Regions from separate parts of the Streptomyces sp. MB09-02B genome, predicted to be linked through region 2. Evidence: riboswitches for the same ligand, from Rfam matches in the RefSeq annotation. Region 2 holds a riboswitch; each other region holds the start of a gene.

The links. Region 2 has a riboswitch for cyclic di-AMP ahead of P1P70_RS11680 (M23 family metallopeptidase). Riboswitches for the same ligand answer to the same signal wherever they lie in the genome.
Region 1: it holds a riboswitch for cyclic di-AMP, as region 2 does, so the genes downstream of both, P1P70_RS26935 (transglycosylase family protein) here and P1P70_RS11680 (M23 family metallopeptidase) in region 2, are expected to answer to the same signal.
Region 3: it holds a riboswitch for cyclic di-AMP, as region 2 does, so the genes downstream of both, P1P70_RS05620 (M23 family metallopeptidase) here and P1P70_RS11680 (M23 family metallopeptidase) in region 2, are expected to answer to the same signal.
Region 4: it holds a riboswitch for cyclic di-AMP, as region 2 does, so the genes downstream of both, P1P70_RS38250 (M23 family metallopeptidase) here and P1P70_RS11680 (M23 family metallopeptidase) in region 2, are expected to answer to the same signal.

Annotation. Positions count from the first base shown of each region.
Region 1 is NZ_JARGEE010000220.1:10,148-15,151, forward strand. It holds gene eno (phosphopyruvate hydratase) at 1-1,052, opposite strand, end outside; gene P1P70_RS26935 (transglycosylase family protein) at 1,482-2,174, opposite strand; cyclic di-AMP (ydaO/yuaA leader) riboswitch at 2,179-2,378, opposite strand; gene P1P70_RS26940 (transglycosylase family protein) at 2,561-3,622, opposite strand; partial or broken gene P1P70_RS26945 (cytochrome P450 family protein) at 3,830-5,004, opposite strand, start outside.
Region 2 is NZ_JARGEE010000059.1:17,640-22,643, forward strand. It holds gene P1P70_RS11665 (GNAT family N-acetyltransferase) at 1-516, opposite strand, end outside; gene P1P70_RS11670 (HPr family phosphocarrier protein) at 720-1,001, shown strand; gene P1P70_RS11675 (GntR family transcriptional regulator) at 1,172-1,876, opposite strand; gene P1P70_RS11680 (M23 family metallopeptidase) at 2,078-2,866, opposite strand; cyclic di-AMP (ydaO/yuaA leader) riboswitch at 2,879-3,050, opposite strand; gene P1P70_RS11685 (pitrilysin family protein) at 3,254-4,642, opposite strand; gene P1P70_RS11690 (pitrilysin family protein) at 4,639-5,004, opposite strand, start outside.
Region 3 is NZ_JARGEE010000021.1:33,513-38,516, reverse strand. It holds gene P1P70_RS05630 (SGNH/GDSL hydrolase family protein) at 1-776, opposite strand, end outside; gene P1P70_RS05625 (DUF6250 domain-containing protein) at 920-1,627, opposite strand; gene P1P70_RS05620 (M23 family metallopeptidase) at 1,998-3,014, opposite strand; cyclic di-AMP (ydaO/yuaA leader) riboswitch at 3,019-3,177, opposite strand; gene P1P70_RS05615 (alpha-galactosidase) at 3,480-5,004, opposite strand, start outside.
Region 4 is NZ_JARGEE010000474.1:28-5,031, reverse strand. It holds gene trmB (tRNA (guanosine(46)-N7)-methyltransferase TrmB) at 1-60, shown strand, start outside; gene P1P70_RS38260 (PrsW family intramembrane metalloprotease) at 138-1,514, shown strand; gene P1P70_RS38255 (cysteine hydrolase) at 1,544-2,107, opposite strand; gene P1P70_RS38250 (M23 family metallopeptidase) at 2,329-3,390, opposite strand; cyclic di-AMP (ydaO/yuaA leader) riboswitch at 3,401-3,562, opposite strand; gene P1P70_RS38245 (PP2C family protein-serine/threonine phosphatase) at 3,825-4,928, opposite strand.

The DNA.
Region 1 (5,004 bases), on a different contig from region 2:
AGCTCGACGGCGTCCAGGGTCTCGGTCAGCGAACCGATCTGGTTGACCTTGACCAGCAGGGCGTTGGCGGAGCCCTCCTCGATGCCGCGGGCGAGACGCTCGGGGTTGGTGACGAAGAGGTCGTCGCCGACGATCTGGACCTTGTCGCCCAGCTTCTCGGTGATGGTGTTCCAGCCCGCCCAGTCGTCCTCGAACAGCGGGTCCTCGATGGAGACGAGCGGGTACGACGCGACGAGGTCGGCGTAGTACTCCGTCATCTCGGCGGCGGAGCGCTCCTTGCCCTCGAAGGTGTAGACGCCGTCCTTGTAGAACTCGGAGGCGGCGACGTCGAGGGCGAGGGCGATCTGCTCGCCGGGGGTGTAACCGGCCTCCTTGATGGCCTCCAGGATGAGGTCCAGGGCGGCGCGGTTGGACTCCAGGTTCGGGGCGAAGCCGCCCTCGTCGCCGAGGCCGGTGGACAGGCCCTTGGTCTTCAGCACCTTCTTGAGGGTGTGGTAGACCTCGGCGCCCCAGCGCAGGGCCTCGGAGAAGGACTCCGCGCCGATGGGGGCGATCATGAACTCCTGGATGTCCACGTTGGAGTCGGCGTGCGAGCCGCCGTTCAGGATGTTCATCATCGGAACGGGCAGCAGGTGCGCGTTCGGGCCGCCCAGGTAGCGGAAGAGCGGGAGGTCGCTGGCCTCGGAGGCGGCGTGGGCGACGGCGAGGGAGACGCCGAGGATGGCGTTGGCGCCGAGGGAGCCCTTGTTGTCGGTGGCGTCCAGGTCGAACATCGCCTGGTCGATGAGGCGCTGCTCGGTGGCGTCGTAGCCGACGAGCTCCGGGCCGATCTGCTCGATCACGGCGAGGACGGCCTTCTCGACGCCCTTGCCGAGGTAGCGGTTGGGGTCGCCGTCACGCAGCTCGATGGCTTCGAAGGCACCGGTGGAGGCGCCGGACGGAACGGCGGCACGACCCGTGCTGCCGTCGTCGAGGCCGACCTCGACCTCGACGGTGGGGTTGCCTCGTGAGTCGAGGATTTCCCGGGCTACGACGACGTCGATGGACGGCACGAGCATCTCCTTCATGGGATGTGACGCGGAAGTGCGGGGCCCGCGGGCCTTGCGACTAGAGCCTAACCGCCCCGGGCTCGTCGGCAGCCGACCGACCGTCCCGTGGACAGAGAGACCGTACCCATTGTTCCAGCGCGGAACAAAGGGGGGCGGGCCAGAAAGTGAACAGAAGGAAGAGAAGGAAGAGGCGGGCATGAAAAACCCCGCCCCGGTGCGTACGGGGGAATGCGCACCGGAGCGGGGAGCCCGTGGGGACGGGGGGACGGCCCTCACGAGGTCTTCACTATGGAGGACACGGATGTGAGCGGGCTGTGGTTCAGCTGGGAAGCGGCCCGAATTTCTCGGCCCAGCCGAACCCGCCCCGCCTGCCCGGCCGTGGGGGCGGCCGTGGGGCGGCAGGCGCGTGGTGGCCGTCGCCGGCGCCGGGGGTCAGCTCAGGTGGAGCTGCTGGCCCGGGTAGATGAAGTCGGCGTCGTCGATGATGTCCTTGTTCAGCTCGAAGAGCTTCTCCCAGCCACCCTTGACGTTCTTCTTCTCGGCGATGGCGCTGAGGGTGTCGCCGCTGACGACCTTGTACTCGCCGTCGCCCTTCTTGACCTTCTTGCCGGTCGGGGTCTCGACGGTGGCACGCTCGGAGGAGCGGGAGGCGCGGGTGTCCTCGGTGCTCTTCTTGGTGCTCTCCTGGGTGTTCTGCTGCGCGGAGCCGGAGTTCGAGGAGCCGGAGGAGGCGGCGGCGCCGTCGTACGCGGCACCGGACAGGCCCTTGCCGCAGACCGGCCAGGCACCCTTGCCCTGGCCCGCGAGGACCTTCTCGGCGATCTCGATCTGCTGCGCCTTGGTGGCCTGGTCGGCGGTGGAGGCGTACTTCGTGCCGCCGTAGCCGGCCCAGGTGGAGGCCGAGAACTGCAGGCCGCCGTAGTAGCCGTTGCCGGTGTTGATGGACCAGTTGCCGCCGGACTCGCACTGGGCGACGGTGTCCCACTCGGAGGCGGTGGCGGCGGAGGCGCTGCCGGCGGCCATCAGCGGGGCGGCGACCGCCGCGGCGCCGGTGACACCGGCGACGGCGATGGCGCGAGCGGCCTTGGACGGACGACGGTGCTTGCCCTTGCTGGAAAACAGCATGGAGAGATCCCCTCACCGACGCCTGCGAGGTGAGCTGTCGGGTTCGGGCCGGTTGAGTTGCCCGGCCGCGCCCGCTCGCCTCTCGGCTCACGTCGCGCGGCTTCACCCCGAGCCGGTTCCGGACGTGCGCCCCCGAAGGGCCGCAACCACCGGACCCGGCACTTACCTTGGGTCCCCCGCTCCTGCCTACGGCGCTTGACGCGACGACTGTTCCTTGCGGCCGTTGGCAGGATTCGGCGTACCGACCGCAGGGGCCCGCTGTGGCGAGCGGTCACGACCGTAAACACGTGATTGCCCGAATTTCAAAGACGATCAGGGGGTCTGTGATTCATCTCCCACGGAGATCAAAACGGGCATTCAGGGGCGAACAGTGACCCGAACTCTCGCTACTTTTCGCCCGTTTCGGCACCGACTTCGAGGGTCTGACCGGGAAGGATAAGGTCCGGGTCAGTTCCGACCGTGCTCTCGTTCTCGGCGTACAGCTCGCGCCACCCGCCGGTCAGGTCCAGCGAGTTGGCGATCCGCGTCAGGCTGTCGCCCGCGCGGACGGTGTACGCGCCGTCCACGGCCTCCCGGGCCGCGTCGCCGCCACGGGAGGCGTGACGGCCGGAGGGGGTGGAGTCGGCGGCGCGGGAGCCCTCGGCCGCGTCCGTGCCGCCCTCCGCCTCGGCTGCGGCGCCCTCGTCGGCACTGGCGCCGCGATGGCGACCCGTGCCGCTCTCGCTCTCGTCGACCGAAGAGTCATCACTCTGTGGCGACTTGTCCGATTTTGCGCCCTCGGGGTCCGCGGAGCCGTCCGAGTCGGAGCCGGCACCCGTGCCGGCCTTGGCCTTATTGGACCCTTCTGCGGCATCGGAGGTCGAGTCACCCGACGCGCCGGAGTCGACCGAGTCGACGGACTTGGCCGAGTCGGTCTCGTCGGCATCACCGACATCACCGGTCTTATCAGCCTTATCGGCCGAAGTGGATGAATCAGACGAATCTGACGAACTCGAAGCATCGGAAGAATCAGATGAATTGCCCGACTTCGTCGAGTCATCCGCGATGCCCGTGTTCACGTCGGCCGAACCGGAGTCGCCGCCAAGGTTGTGGAGCAGGCCGCAGGTGGCCCATACGCCGACGCCCTGGTCGGCGAGCACCTTCTCGGCGACGGCTATCTGCTGCGAACGGCTGGCCTGGTCGGCGCTCGTCGCGTAGTCGAGGCCTCCGTACTTCTCCCAGTTCGCCTGGGTGAGCTGGAGGCCGCCGTAGCGTCCGTTCCCGGTGTCCGCGCTCCAGAAGCCACCGCTCTCGCACTCCGCCACCTGGTCCCAGGTGGTTCCGTCGGCCGCGCTCGCGCCGGTGGCGCCGAGCAGGGGGATCGCGATGGCCGAGCCGGTCACTCCGGCCGCGACGAGGAGGGCGGGTGCCTGACGGGGGCGACGGTGACGACCGTTCCCGGAGAGCATGCGGTTGCCTTTCACACGACAGCAGTGACCCGTGCGAAGGGTGTGGGGTGACCCCTTCGCACTGACGTGTGAACGTAGCGGCAGTCGATCAGTTGTCACAAGTTAATGCAGCGCGGATCACGTGAAGATCACGGACTTGAGGGAGTGTCACTTTCCTACGCGGAATGCGGTAGTGCTACGGGCTGCCCGGGTACTACTACGTACCGTTCACGAGCCGCCTTCGGATCGCCCACGCGGGGTGAATTCCACCGGAAGCGTGCGCAATCCCCGCATGATGAGCCCTCCCCGCCATCTCAAATCCGTTGATTCCACCGCGAGTCGAAGGTCGGGGAGACGGGTGAGGAGCGTCGCCAGCGCGGTCTGGCCTTCGAGGCGGGCGAGGGGGGCGCCGAGACAGTAGTGGATGCCGTGGCCGTAGCCGAGGTGTTGGTTGTCACGGCGGGAGAGGTCGAGGGTGTCGGGGTCCGCGAAGCGGGCCGGGTCGCGGTCGGCCGCCGCGAGGACGACGAGGACGGGGTCGCCGGCGGCGATGTCCTGCCCGCCGAGGGTGAGGGGCTCGGTCGCGAAGCGCCAGGTGGCGAGTTCGACGGGGCCGTCGTAGCGCAAAAGTTCCTCGACGCCGGTTTCGAGCAGCGCGGTCTCCCCCGCGGCGAGGGAGTCCTGGAGGCGGGTGCGTTGCTCGGGGTGGGTGAGCAGGGCGTAGGTGCCGTTCCCGATGAGGTTGACGGTCGTCTCGAACCCGGCGAAGAGCAGGATGAACGCCATCGCCGAGGCCTCGTTCTCGGTGAGGTGCTCGCCGTGGTCGGAGGCCCGGATGAGGCCGGAGATGAGGTCCTCGCCGGGGGCGGCGTGCTCGGTGAGACCTTCCCGCTTGCGGTGGATGAGGTCGGCGAGGTAGCCGCGCATCTTCTTGACCGAGCGCGCGACACCGCCCCTCGGGCCGCCGCCGTGCCGGATCATCATGCCCGCCCAGTCCCGGAAGTCGTCCTGGTCCTCGCGGGGGACGCCGAGCAGGTCGCAGATGGCGTAGATGGGGAGGGGGAAGGCGAAGTCGTGGATGAGGTCGGCCTCGCCCGTCTCCGCGAAGCGGTCGATGAGCTGATCGGTCAACTCCTGGACCCGGGGGGCGAACTCGGCGACCCGGCGGGGTGTGAACGCCTTCGACACGAGTCGGCGCAGTCGCGTGTGGTCCGGCGGATCGATGTTGAGCAGATGGGTCATCAACTCGGCCTTGCGCTCACCGGGGATACCGGTCTTCCCCTTCGCGTGGGCGGGCTCGTCGTGGTGCGCGGGGTTCTTCGACAGGCGTGCGTCGGCGAGGGCCTGCTTGGCGTCGGTGTAGCGGGTGACCAGCCAGGCCTCCACACCGCTGGGCAGCCGGG
Region 2 (5,004 bases):
GCTGCGCTGCTGCTGATACCCGGCGTCGGTGAACACCTTGATCATCTTGCTGTTGGCCGGCAGCACCTCGGCGGCGAAGCGTCTGATGCCGCGCTCCCGGGCCACGGCGGCGATGTGTTCGAGCAGGGCGGAGGCGACGCCGCGGCCCTGGTGGGCGTCCTGCACGAGGAAGGCGACCTCGGCCTCGTCGGCGGGTGCGGACGCGGGCATTCCGTCGGCGCCGATGCGGTCGTAGCGTACGGTGGCGATGAACTCGCCGCCGACGGTGGCGGCGAGGCCCACCCGGTCCACGAAGTCGTGGTGCGTGAAGCGGTGGACGTCCTTGGCGGACAGGCGAGGGTACGGCGCGAAGAAGCGGTAGTACTTCGACTCGTCCGAGACCTGCTCGTAGAAGCTGACGAGACGCTCGGCGTCATCAACGGTGATGGGCCTGATGCGTGCGGTGCCGCCGTCGCGCAGCACCACGTCGGCCTCCCAGTGGGCGGGGTACTCGTGCCGGTCCGACGAGGTCTGCATGGGCCCCAGAGTACGGCTCGCGTCCGACAACGGCGCGGGGCAGTCTGGGGACGCACAACAGAAGCACAACAGAGGCGTGACAGCCGGTTCGTGGTCAGGCCGTGGGCCCCGTTCCGGTGCGTCGCCCCCTATGGGAAACTGGTCTAGACAACCCGGTCTAGACCTCTCTTGCAGCACCCGAGACACCTGAAGGGCAGCATCACATGGCTGAGCGCCGCGTCAACGTCGGCTGGGCCGAGGGCCTCCACGCCCGACCCGCATCCATCTTCGTCCGGGCCACCACGGCCTCCGGTATCCCCGTGACGATCGCCAAGGCCGACGGCAACCCCGTCAACGCGGCCTCCATGCTCGCGGTCCTGGGCCTCGGCGCCCAGGGCGGCGAGGAGATCGTGCTCGCCTCCGACGCCGACGGCGCGGACGCCGCGCTCGACCGTCTGGCGAAGCTCGTCGCCGAGGGGCTCGAAGAACTCCCCGAGACGGTCTGAGCGACCGGGTAACCGAAGCGGAAAGGCCTGAAAAAGCCGCCCCGCGCACACACCGAAGGGCTCGTCCGATTTATCGGGCGGGCCCTTCGCATTTACATCCGGTTTCCGTTGTGCGGGCAGCAGGAAAAATGCCCCTCGGAATTCTTCCCTCTTTGTATACGGCGCCCGTGTTAATGCCGCAGGCTCTGCATGTTTACGGGGTGTTGCGAAGTCCTCACACGCTCCGGGCGCTCCGCCCCGCCGGGCCCGGCCGGAAAGCGGAGCCGGTGCGCGGCGGTGGCCCGCTCGGTGTGCAGGGACGTGATCGTCCGGGCCCGGTCGCTGTCGCCGCGCGCGACCGCGTCCACGATGCCGCCGTGCTCCGCCCAGGACTCCACGGGGTCGGAGGGCGCCTCGACCGCGTACATCCAGGCGATCTTGTGCCGCAGCTGGCCGAGTGTCGAGGTCAGGGCGGGGCTGCCCGAGGCCTGTGCGAGCGTCTCGTGGAACCAGCCGCCCAGGGAGCGCAGATCCTCGCTGTTGCCCCTCCTGGCCCGCTCCTGGCCCAGCCTGACCAGACCCCGCAACACCTTGAGGTGCGCCTCCGTACGGCGCTGCGCGGCGCGGGCGGCGCCCAGGGGCTCCAGCAGCATGCGCATCTCCAGCAGGTCGGCGGCCTCCTGCTCGGTCGGCTCGGCGACGCACGCGCCCGCGTGCCGGCGGGTCACCACGAAGCCCTCGGCCTCCAGCGTGCGCAGCGCCTCGCGCACGGGCACCCGGCTGACGCCGTAGCGGCGGGCGAGCAGTTCCTCGGTGAGCCGGCTGCCGCGCTCGTAGACACCCGCGACGATGTCATCACGGATCGCCGTGCATACCGAGTGCGCCGGAATACGCATGACCGACCTCCGCCTTAATCCCCGTGAAACGTCGATGATTGACGTGTGTTCCAGCGACTCTATTGCAGCGGAGCGGAATTTCCGATGGCGGACCGGAATCCAGGGATATTTTTTGGACAGGAGGTGCGTCACAAGGTGGTTCGTAGAACGAGGAAAGCCCCGGCTCGGTGAGCCGGGGCCTCCAGGAAGCGTGGGTGCGCGTCAGACGTTCACGCCGTGCGAGCGCAGGTACGCGGCGGGGTCGATGTCCGAGCCGTACTCGGCGGTCGACCGGGCCTCGAAGTGCAGGTGCGCCCCGGTGACGTTGCCGGTCGCCCCGGAGAGGCCTATCTGCTGGCCGGGGGTGACCGTCTGGCCGACGGAGACGCCGATGGACGACAGGTGGCCGTACTGGGTGTACGTGCCGTCGTTCATCTTGATGACGATGTTGTTGCCGTAGGCACCGCCCCAGCCCGCCTCGACGACGGTGCCGGATCCGACCGCGAGGACGGCGGTGCCGGAGGCGGCGTGGAAGTCGACGCCGGTGTGGCTGCCGGAGGACCAGACGGCGCCGCCGGCCTTGTAGCCGGTGGAGATGTAGGAGCCGCTGATGGGGGCGACGTAGGCGTTGAGGCGCTCGCGCTCGGCCGCGCGTGCGGCACGGGCCTTGATCTCCTCGCGCTCCTTGGCGGCGGCACGTTCCTGCTCGGCCTTCTCGGCGGCGGCCTTCCTGGCCTCCTCCTGCGCCTTCTTCTTGACGGCGGCCACCTCGGCGGCCTGCTCCTGGGCGGCGGCCTGGGCGTCGACCTGGTCGGCGACCGTGTCGCCGAGGGTGATGATCTGGTTCAGACCGGTCTGCTCGACGGCGGGCTCCTCCGCTGCGAGCGCGGGGCCGGCGAGGGTACCGAAGACACCGGTGGTGGTGAGAGCGGCCACGCCCACGTTCCTCGTGGTCGTGCGCTGCACACGGCTGGGACGGCGGTGCTTCCCGGGGGCGCGGGTGAACGCCATGAAGTGGCTGGTCCTTTCCTTCCTTCTCGCCTACCGGGTTAGCTGACGGGTTCGGAGCAGGAAGGTCTCCTACGGCTACCCCTCGTTTCGCGTCGCTCGCGAAGGGCACCCGATTCACCCCAGGGACTTCGGTGGGTCCCCGGCTCCCCTGGCTCGCGCCATGGGGACTCGGCGATGACTGTCCGGTGCCGCGGCTGCGGCGAACTTCTGACGAACAGCCGGACTGACGCTAAGTGGGCCGTCTTCGAAATAACAAACGGATCACAGGATTTGTTAACTACGCCACAGGTCAGACACACAACCTCCGCCATCAATACGGACAAACAGGGGCCCTGGTGACTCTTCCGTCACCAGGGCCCACTGACACGCGTCCGTACGGTCGTTCCCCTACTCGGCCGGGACGACGGTGACTTCACCGATTCCGAGGGCCCTGACCGGCTCCTCGATCTGCGCGGCGTCCCCGACGAGAACGGTCACCAGACGGTCCACCGGGAAGGCGCTCGCGGCCGCCGCGGTGGCCTCCACGGTGCCGGTGGCGGCGAGTTGGCGGTACAGCGTCGACTGGTAGTCGTCCGGCAGGTACTGCTCGACCTGGTCGGCCAGCGTGCTCGCCACGGCCGCGGCCGTCTCGAACTTGAGCGGGGCGACCCCGACGAGGTTCTGCACCGCGATGTCGCGTTCGGCGTCGGTCAGGCCCTCGGCGGCGAGGGTGCGCAGCACCGTCCACAGGTCGTCCAGCGCCGGCCCGGTGTTGGGGGTGTCGACGGAGCCGCTGACGGCGAGCATCGCGATGCCCGAACCGTCGGGCGCGGCCCGCAGCACCTGGCCGAACGCCCGCACGCCGTAGGTGTAGCCCTTCTCCTCGCGCAGGACGCGGTCCAGGCGCGAGGTGAGGGTGCCGCCGAGGCAGTAGGTGCCGAGCACCTGCGCCGGCCACACACGGTCGTGCCGGTCGGCGCCCACCCGGCCGATGAGCAACTGGGTCTGCACGGAACCGGGGCGGTCCACGATGATCACGCGCCCGGTGTCGTCGGCGCTCACCGATGGCACGGGTCGCGGCGCGGCCGGCGAGCCGGTCCAGGCGCCCAGGGTGTCGCCGAGCAGCGCGTCGAGGTCGACCCCCGTGAGGTCGCCCACGACCACGGCGGTGGCCGTCGCGGGGCGCACGTGCCGCTCGTAGAAGGCGCGTACGGCCGCGGAGTCGATGCCCTCGACGGTCTCCTCGGTGCCCTGGCGGGGCCGTGACATACGGGAGGTGGCCGGGAACAGCTGCTTGGAGAGCTCCTTGGCGGCCCGGCGGCCCGGGTTGGCCGTCTCGTGCGGGATCTCGTCGAGCCGGTTGGCCACCAGCCGCTCGATCTCGGCGTCCTCGAACGCGGGGGCCCGCAGGGCGTCGGCGAGGAGGCCGAGGGCCTTCTCCAGTCGCGACACCGGCACTTCGAGGGACAGGCGTACGCCGGGGTGGTCGGCGTGCGAGTCGAGGGTGGCGCCGCACCGCTCCAGCTCGGCGGCGAACTCCTCGGCCGTGTGCTTGTCGGTGCCCTCGGAGAAGGCCCTGGTCATGATGGTGGCGACACCCTCGATGCCGGCGGGCTCGGCGTCCAGGGGCGCGTCGAGGAGCACCTCGACGGCGACGACCTGCTGGCCGGGGCGGTGGCAACGCAACACGGTCATGCCGTTGTCCAGGGTGCCGCGCTCGGGCGCCGGGAACGCCCAGGGCCTGGCCTCGCCGGCCTGGGGCTGCGGGTGGAAGTCCATGGTCGCGAGCTCGGTCACTTCGCCGACTCCTCGGTCTCGTCGGTGGTTCCGGCGGCCTCGGCCGCGGTGGTCTCCTCTTGGGCGCCCTCTTCGGCGTCCTCTTCGCCGGCGACGGGCTCGTAGACGAGCACCGCGCGGTTGTCGGGCCTCAGGCGCGCCTTGGCGATCTCCTGGACCTCGTCGGCCGTCACCTCCAGGACCCGGTCGACGGCCGTCAGGGCGAGCTTGGGGTCGCCGAACAGGACCGCGTACCGGCACAGTTCGTCGGCGCGGCCCGCGACCGTGCCGAGCCGGTCCAGCCACTCGCGCTCCAACTGGGCCTGGGCGCGCTCCATCTCCTCGGCCGTGGGACCCTCGGCGGCGAACCGGGCGAGCTCCTC
Region 3 (5,004 bases), on a different contig from region 2:
GTCTCGATCCGCAGCCTGATGTCGTCCGGCGACAGATGGCCCTTCGCCGACACGTGGTCCCCGGAGGACTCCCCCCGCAGCCGTCGGCCGATCCACGGCACCAGGTACTCCCGCGCCCACTGGATGTTGTCCCGCCGCATCTCCAGCGTCCCGCGCGGCGGCAACGGCGGCCAGGGCTGATCGGGATCCGCAGGGACCTCGACCCCCAGCACCTGCCCGGCCCGCAGGGCGACCCGTGTGTGCCCCTCCGGGGAGAGATGCAGCCGGTCCAGGTCCCAGGCACGCCGGTCCTGCACCGTCTTCAGCGACCACAGGTCCAGCACGGGGCACCCGTAACGGTCGGCGATGGCCCGCACATGCAGGTTGTACGTCGCGATCTTGCCCCTCAGATGCTTCAGCACCGGCACGTCACGGGTGTCGAACCCGGTCGTCACCATGACCGTGCCGACGGCCGAGGTGAGTCTCACCACCGCCCGCTCGAACCGCTCCGCGACCTCGTCGGGGTCGGTGCCCGGCCTGATGATGTCGTTGCCGCCCGCGCAGAAGGAGATCAGATCGGGGGCGAGCTCCAGCGCCCTCGGCACCTGGTCCTCCACGATCTGGTCGAGGAGCTTCCCCCGCACGGCCAGGTTGGTGTAGTCGAAGTCGCCCTCGGGCAACCGGTCCGCGAGGAGCACCGCGAACCGGTCGGCCCAGCCGACGAACCGCCCGTCGGGCCCCGGGTCGCCGACGCCCTCGGTGAAGCTGTCCCCCAGCGCCACGTACGACCCGATCATTGCTCTGCTGCCATTCGAATCGTCTGTCACATCGGGCCATGATTCACCTTCGCGTGTGACCTACGCGACCGTAATAAGGGCTTGACGGACGGTGAGATAGACCACGTGTCAAGTGTTGGTCAATCCGGAATAGCCAGGCCCCGTCAGTGGAGCCTCCACACCCGGAAGTCCTCGATGCGGAAGTGGCTCCAGGTGGTCCGGAAGGCGAAGTGCCCCCGCGTGTACGGCTCGGGATCACGGTGGTCGAACACGAGCCGGTCGTTGTTCCACCACTGGACCTTCGACCCGTCCGAGACGATCCGCACGCGATGCGGCTCGTTCGCGACGAGCAGCGGCTCGGTGTAGTCGTAGAGCAACGGCCGCACCCCCGCCTCACCCACGTAGCGCCGCATGCGCGTCGTCGTGTTGGTGTTGGCCCCGTACCCGACGTAGTACGTCTTCAGATGGTCGTACTCGGCGAGCGCGCCCCCTCGCGGGGTGGCGAAGAGGTCATCGGGCGAGCGCACGTCGACGGCGTTCCAGAAGTTGTTCAGATCGGACACCCGGTCGTTGACCCCGCCCGCCGATACCGGTGTGGCCGTGTACGCGATGACGTACGGCCCTGCCAGCTCGCGCCTGAACCAGAGCGTGGCCCCGGCCGGTACGTCGACCTCCAGCACACCGCGCGAGGCCGTGACCGTCCCGCCCCGCTCCAACTCCGCGGCCCACTGCCCGAGTCCGTGCCGAAAGTCGTCGGCGGCGATCAGCCGGCCGCGCCGCCGGGGCGTACGGGCGGACGCGGTTCCCGCCGGGGCGACGGCCGCGAGGGCGGCACCGGCGGCGAGCGCTCCGAACGCTCTACGGGTGGTCATACGACGCTCCTTGTTCTCGGTGACGTGCGGCACGCGCCGGCGCTCCTTGTGCAGAAGGGGCGGTAGGCGCAGTAGGGGCAGTAGGGCCGTAGGGGTCCATGGTGCAGAAAGCGCTTGCAGGGATCACTGTGGCCTCGCGCCCGCACGTCTGTCGAGACGTCGATCAGCCATGCCACACGACCGCAACGCGGTGATCACGAAGTCACCACGGCCCGCCCCCACCCACACCCGCCCAATCCCCGGTGCCGGTCCTGGCCCTGTCCTGGTCCTGGTCCTGGCCCTGGTCCGCCCGCCTGCTTTCCGGAAAACGTCGAAGGCCGGACCCCCGGTCATGGTGGGGTCCGGCCTTCGACGGGTGCGGCGGCGTGGATCAGATGCCGACGCCCTTCGAGCGGAGGTACGCCAGCGGGTCGATGTCCGCGCCGTAGTTGGGGCTGGTGCGGATCTCGAAGTGGAGGTGCGGTCCGGTGACGTTGCCGGTCGCGCCCGAGAGGCCTATCTGCTGGCCGCCGCTCACGGACTGACCGGCGGAGACGGAGATCGAGGACAGGTGCGCGTACTGGGCGTAGTAGCCGTCGGCGAGCTTGACGACGACCTGGTTGCCGTACGCGCCGCCCCAGCCGGCCGAGACGACGGTGCCCGCGCCCACGGCCTTGAGGCTGGTCCCGGTCGGGGCCACGAAGTCGACGCCCGTGTGGTAACCGCTGGACCACATGCTGCCGGCGGTCTTGTACGCGGTACCGACGGTCCCGCTCAGGATGGGCCGGCTGAAGCCGGAGGCGTTGGACGACGAGGACTGGCCGCTCGCCGTGGAGGTAGACGCCTGGGTGTCCTTCGACTCCTGCTTCGCGGAACCGGAGGGCTTCGAGGGCTGGGACGGCGTGGAAGACTCGGCGGGCTTCGAGGACTGCGACAGCTGCGGCTTGGACGAGGAGCGCGACGTCTCGCTCGACGCGGCCCTCTCACCGATGGACAGCTTCAGCCCCGGGTGGATGAGCGAGGGGTCGGAGCCGATCGCCGCACGGTTGTCCGAGTACAGCCGCTTCCAGCCACCCTCGACGTCCTGCTCGTCCGCGATCTTCGCGAGGTAGTCGCCGACCTTGACCGAGTAGGTCTTGGGAGCCGCCTTCTTGCCGGCGGTCTTCTCCGCCTGAGCGGCCTTCTCGGCCTGCTCGATCCGGGCGCCCGCCTCGGCCGCCGCCTTCTCGGCGGCGATCGTGGTCGCCTTCTCGGAGACACCGGAAACGGTGGCGCTCGGGGTCGCGGCGTGGGCGCCGGCGGCTCCGATCAGCGGCAGCGCGAGCGCCGCGCCACCGGTCCCGGCGGCGGCTATCGAGCGGGTGAAGCGCTGGGACTTCGGACGGCGGTGCTTACCCTTCGCGGGCATGGCGAATTCCTCTCCGGCGCCTGCGAGGTGAGCTGTCGGGTGCGGACTGGAGATGTCCGGCCGTGCTGGTGCACGGCTTTACCCCTAGCCGTTCCGGAGACCGGAACAGGCGGTGGTTCCTGTGGGTCCCCCGCTCCTGCCGTGGATCGGGTCGGTACGCGGCTCCGGTCGGCGGCAGGATTGGGCGTCCGTCCGGATTGACGCCGAACGTAAGCGACTTGTGCCCACAGAGACAACCATTGGGACTTCCTGTGCGTCTTGCACCCTGATCCTTACCTCAATTCACCATCACGCTCCGTAAAAGACTGGTCTAGCGCGTATTCCAACCTCCCTGGAAATCAGCGCGAATTACGTGGACATGACGGCAACGGAACGTCACGAATATGACGCTGCTCACGCCCCTACGGCCCAGTAGGCTTTATTCCAGGGCTTGTTGGAATTATTGCTTCATTTCGGACAGATCACTCAAGTGCGTCGCAGACGGATAATTGCCGCATCGAAGTCGCCACGTAGCCGCGTCGGCAATCCGTGATGCGCCAGCACGGCACCTCGGTACGTTTCGCCCGTTTCGCGGCACTCATACGACTCCGTCGGATCCAGCCCGCGCAGCCGGAGCGGGGCGAGCGGCTCTCCGTAGTGCTGGGCCTGGAGCCAGGCGAGGACGACGACCTCGTCACCGTGGACGTACTGCACGGCGCTCAGCCCTCCCGTCGGCGGCCGCAGCCGGTACAGGTCGCCGCGCTGCACGACCGGCCGGATCTCCTTGTACAGCTCCACCCACTCCCGGGCCTCGGCAAGCTCCTCCTCGCTCCACTCGGTGAGGTCGCCGCCCACGCCGAGCACGCCGGCCATGGCACTGACGAACCGGAACCGCAGCGAGCTGACCCGCCCGTTGAGCTGGTTGTTCGGGCTGTCGGTGACCCACGCCGCCATGCTCCGGGCCGGATGGATCTGACTGAAGCCGTGTTGGATGGCGAGCCGGTCGAGCGGGTCGGTGTTGTCGGAGGTCCACACCTGGTCCGTCCGCGCCATGACCCCGAGGTCCACTCGGCCGCCACCACCCGAGCACGACTCGAACGCGACCCCGGGGTGCGCGGCCCGCAGCCGGTCCAGCAGGGCGTAGAAGGCGTGCACGTGCTCGACCCACAGCTTCTGCGGATAGGGCTCACCGGGCCAGCCGGCGTCGGTGAAGCAGCGGTTGAAGTCCCACTTCACATAATCGATCGGGGCGCTGGACAGGAGGGTGTCGAGCCGCTGCCAGAGGTATTCCTGGACATCCTCGCGCGCGAGATTGAGCACGAGCTGATTGCGCAGTTCCGTCCGCTTCCGCCCCGTTTGAAACTGTGCCCATTCGGGGTGCGCCCGGTACAGCTCACTGTCCGGATTGACCATTTCCGGCTCGACCCAGATGCCGAACTGCATCCCCAGGGCGTGCACATAGTCGGCGAGCGGCCCGAGCCCCTTCGGGAAACGGTCCGGGTTGGGCGTCCAGTCGCCGAGGCCGGCCCGGTCGCTGGTCCGCGCCCCGAACCAGCCGTCGTCCACCACGAACAGCTCGACCCCGATGGCCGCCGCCCGCCGCGCGAGGGCCCCCTGCTGCTCCTCGGAGATGTCGAACTCGGTGGCCTCCCAGGAGTTGAAGAGCACCGGCCGGTCCTGGTCCGCGTCCGGGATGACGTACGCCCTCTGGTACGCGTGCCAGGCGCGGCTCGCCCCGCCGAGGCCACCATCGCTCCACAGGCCGGCGAAGACAGGCGTGGTGAACGTCCCACCCGTCTCCAGCCTCAGCAGTCCGGACTCGTCGTAGCCGGCGCCCCCGGTGATCTGTACGCGCGCGTCCGGGAGTTGGGCCACCGCGATCCGCCAGGAACCCGACCAGCCCAGGGCGCAGCCGTAGACCTCGCCGCGCTCCTCGGTGGCGTCCGTGTCGAGGGCGACCCAGGGCAGGTGCTGGTGCCCGGTGTGTCCGCGACGGCTGCCGATGACCTTC
Region 4 (5,004 bases), on a different contig from region 2:
AAGCGGAAGCAGGAGCAGAAGCAGAAGCCGCAGTCCGAACTGCCCCCCACAGGCGCCTGACGACTTGCCTTCACCGCCCGGCGGGGCGTACCACGCGCCGTCGCGGGCGGTGCCCGTCCCTCGTTAGGGTCAATGCAATGGCCACCAGTTCCCCCTACCCGACGCAACCCGGCGGTCCCACCGATGGGTATGTCTTCAGGCCCACCCGCTGGTGGCAGCGGAAGAGCGTCAGATACGGGGCGCTGATAGGACTGCTCGCGGTCTCCGGGCTCGTCATCCTCGCGCTCGTCCGCGAACAGACCGGCACGGAGGGGTTCCTCGTCGGGCTGGGGCTCGCGGTGCTCCCCGTGCCACTGCTGATGACGGCGTTCCGGTGGCTGGACCGGGTGGAGCCCGGACCCTGGCGGAACCTGGTGTTCGCGTTCGCCTGGGGGGCGTGTGCGGCGGCGCTGATCGCCATCGTGGCGAACAGCTTCGCGACACGGTGGATAGCGACGGCCACGGCCGACCCCTCGCACGCCGACACCGTGGGGGCCACCGTCATAGCCCCCGTGGTCGAGGAGACCGCCAAGGCCGCCGCCGTCCTACTCGTCTTCCTGTTCAGGAGACGGGACTTCACCGGGGTCGTGGACGGGGTGGTGATCGCCGGTTTCACCGCGACGGGATTCGCGTTCACCGAGAACATCCTGTACCTGGGGACCGCGTTCGGGACGGACCAGCTCAGCGGGGGGAGCGGCCTCGCGTCGGTCACCGCGGCCACGTTCTTCGTGCGGGTGATCATGTCGCCGTTCGCGCATCCCCTGTTCACCGTACTGACGGGGATCGGGTTCGGGGTGGCGGCGTTCGCCGCGGAGTGGCAGCGGGGGCGGCGGGTGCTCGTACCGGTGGGCGGACTGCTGCTCGCCATGGGGATGCACTCGGTCTGGAACGGGTCGGCGACGTTCGGGGAGTACGGGTTCTTCGCGGTGTACGCGGGGTTCATGGTGCCGGCGTTCGGGTTGCTGACGTGGTGGGTGATCTGGGCTCGGCAGCGGGAGTTGCGGATCGTGCGGGAGGCGTTGCCGGCGTATGCGGCCGCGGGGTGGCTGACGCCGGTCGAGCCGTCTGTGCTGGGGTCGATGCGGGCCCGGCGGGTGGCGCGGGAGTATGCGGCGCACCACTTCGGGAAGGCGGGGGCCCGGTCGATCGCGGAGTACGAGGTGTACGCGACGAAGCTGGCCTTCCATCGGTACCGGGGGTTGCGGGGACGGGCGGGGGGTGACTTCGCGCTGCGGGAGCGGGAGTTGCTGTTCGAGCTGTGGCGGAGGCGCGAGTTGGCTCGGCCGGCCATGGGCTACGCGGGGCGCGAGGTCAGGGCGACGTACAGGTCCGGATACGGGCACGGATACGGGCACGGGTACGGGTCCGGGTCCGGGTCCGGGTCCGGCGTGTTTGGGGGGCACGGGTCTGCGTACTCGCAGGCTGTGGGGTACGGGGGCGCGGCGTATCCCGTGAACAACCCCTATCGGTACTAGCGCTCGCGCGCCGTCGTTCGGGGCACCCTCTAGCGCGGTGCGATGGCTGTGAGCCAGTCCTCGACCGTCAGGACTTCGGCCCACTGCGGGAACAGCTTCTCGGTGAGCATCGTGTGGACCTCTGGGTCGAGGTCGAGGCAGGCGTCCGCCAGGACCGTGAGGCCGAAGTCCAGGTCGACGGCGTGCCACAGGGTGGACAGCACCACGGCGCTGGTGGCGATGCCCGTGAGGACGAGGCTGTCGATGTCGCGGGCCCTGAGCACCAGGTCGAGGTCGCTGCCCGAGAACGCGCTCCCCCGTCTCTTGGTGACCACGACCTCCCCCTCGCGGGGCGCGACATCGTCATGGATCTCGGTGCCGGGCTCGCCCTCGGTGAACAGGCCGGTCCGCACGACGTTCGCCATCACCTTGTTGCGCGGGCTGATCTCCGGAGCGCCCGGCCGTAGCCCCATCACGACGTAGATCACGGGGATCTCGGCCACCCGGGCTCCGTCGATCGCCCTGCGCAGGCGCGGCAGATATCCGGAACCGTCGTCCGCGATGGCCACGACGTCCCGTTGGACGTCCATCACGAGAAGTGCGCTCTTCGCCATGTCTGCCTGCCGTCCCTTCTGCAGGGGAGTTCTCCGGAAGCCCTGGGAGGTCTCCGAGGCCCAGGGGGCGCGGGGGCCGGGGGACCCAAGGACCCCAGGACCCAGGAACCCAGGGGCCCGGCGGAAGTCCAGCGCAGTCCCGGTCCCGGGGAACAAGGACGAACGCCGCGCAGGCCCATGGGCGTACGCGGCGTCGTTGCTTCCGGGGCGGGTGCCGGTGGTTACGGGTTGAGGCCCTTGCTGCGGAGCCAGGCCGCCGGGTCGATGCCGCTGCTGGCGCCGCCGGGGTGGACCTCCATGTGGAGGTGGGCGCCCGTGACGTTGCCGGTGGCGCCGACGCGGCCGATGACGTCGCCGGTGGCGACCTTCTGGCCGACGCTGACGCCGATGGAGGACTGGTGGGCGTACCAGATCTCGGTGCCGTCATCGAGGGTGAGGACGGTCTTGTAGCCGTAGGAACCCTCGTAGCCGGCCTGCGTGATGGTGCCGCTGTGGACGGCCTTGATGAGCGTGCCGGTGGGGGCCGCGAAGTCGAGGCCGGTGTGGTAGCCGGAGGACCAGTACGGGCCGGCCTGACCGAAGGTGGAGGTGAGGGTGTACGAGGAGGTGGGGAGGGCGAACTGCTTGGCCAGGGCGGCCAGGCGCTCGGCTTCCTTCTTCTCCGCGGCCTCCTCCTCCGCCTTCTTCTTGGCGGCGGCCTCCTTGGCCTCGGCTTCCCTCTTCTCCTTGGCGGCCTGCTCGGCGGCCTTGTCCGCGGCGGCGGTCTGCGCGGCCTCGGCGGCGGCCTTGTCGAAGGCGTCCTGCTGGGACTCGGCCTGCGCCATGATGCGGGCGCGCAGCGCCTCGCCGGCGTCCGCGGTGCCCTGTTCGGTCTCGGCGGCGGTCAGACCGGCGCTGCTGAGCGGGGTCCTGGAGGCCTCGGGCTCCGGCTCGTCGGCCTCGTCCTCGAAGACCGAGCCGACGTTCGGCATGTCGGGCATCGATATGGAGACCGGGGCCTTGCCGGACTGCGCGCTGGCCATCCCGGCCCCGCTGACGGCGGCTATGACACCGACGCCGAGCACCGTGGAGCTACGGGCCAGTCCGTTACGGGCGAGTACGCCGGTCTTCTTGGCGACGCGGTGCCGACCGCGAGCGGGGCGAAGGGTCTCCTCGTTCGGATTCCACTCCTGCCAGGGGCCCTCGTTGTCGCTGTTGTAGCTGCCGTAGCCGAACGTCTGGCTCTCGCCGTCACGTTGGGCCGGCACGAACGGGGCTTCGGTCGCAGACCGGTTCGACGCCACGTGGGCGTACTCCTTCCTTCCTTCTCGCCTACCGGGTTAGCTGACGGGTTCGGAGCAGGAAGGTCTCCTACGCGCGTAAACCGGTCGTGCGTACTGCCACGGCGGTTTCCGTGCGATTCACCCCAGGGTGGTGGTTCCCCGGTTCCCTTGCGGGATTCGGCGCGTGAGCACGGAGCCGTCTCTTGTGACGGCTGGGACGACCGCGCTGCGTTATCGAACGTTAATAGACGCGTGTACTTCATTCCAAGCTGTTCTGCATGATCGTTCCGGTCTGCGCGCTGGACTTTACGGGGCATGAGGGGCCGAAAACGGGCGAGTTGACCTTGACTCGCGAGTAACAGTTGCCCTGACGTGGCGTCAGTTCCTCTACGGAGAACGGTGGGGCGGACACGCTCGGTGACATCTCCACGGCAGGGCCGCCGGACTGCCACATTTCAGGGGCGGCGGACCGCGAGGAGGGCCATGTCGTCCGTGGTGCGGTCGCCCGTGTGCAGGCGCACCTCCTCCGCGAGGGTCGTCAACAGGGCGCCCGGGGCGGTGAAGGTACGTCCCGAGAGGCGCGCGGCCGGGTCGTAGAAGACACCGTGGGCGTTCCGCGCCTCGGAGAGGCCGTCGGTGTAGAAGAGCAGCATGGCGCCGGGCGGGAACCCCGTCTCCTCGGCGCGGTCGGGCCAGCTGCCCAGGTCGTCCATGCCGAGCGGCAGGGCGGGCTGCGGGGCGTCCAGGGTGCACAGCGTGCCGTCGGCGTGCAGCAGCAGGGGCGAGGGGTGGCCCCGGTTGACGATCCGGGCGCGGCCCGCGCCGTGCGGGAACTCCGCGAGCACGGCCGTCACGAACCCCTCGAACTCCACCGCCGCGTCCCGCCGCGCCGCCTCCCGCCGTGTCCCTTCCCGGGCCAGCGCCCGTTCCAGCCGCTGGGCCACCGCTTCGAGCGTCGCCTCCTGCTCGGCCGCCTCCCGGAACGCACCGATCAGCACCGCCACCGCCGACACCGCCCCCAGCCCCTTGCCGCGCACGTCGCCGACGATCAGCCGGACGCCGTGGGGCGAGTCCTGCACCGCGTACAGATCGCCGCCGATCGACGCCCCGGCCTGCGCGGCCTCGTACCGCGCGGCGATCTCCAGCCCGCCGATCCGCTCCTGCGGCACCGGCAGTACCGCCCGCTGCGCCGCCTCGGCGATCTCCCGGGCGGTGGCGAGCCGGGCGTCACTGCGGCGGACGAGGCGGTTGATCAGTACGGCCAGTACGGCGACGGTGGCCACCGTGGCGATCTCGGTGATCGCGTCCTCATGACCCGCGTCGTCGTAGTAGAGGCGCACGGCGGTGATGCCGGCCCCGGACGCGACGCCGACGATCACCGTGCCGGGCAGCGAGAAGAGCGGGGCCGCCACCAGGGGCGCGGCGGTGAAGAAGGGGACCGCGGTGAACTCGCGCGGGGTGAAGTGGTCGTAGAAGAGGCCGACGGCGATCAGCAGCACGGGAAGGGCGCGGGCGAGCGTGCGGGCGTACGAGAACCGCCGCCCACCCGGCTCCCGCATGACCTCCGCACCCTCTCGCTGCCCCACGGGTACAGGGTTTCCGGGGGTGGGCGGCGGGGCGAGCCGACGGGGCCGA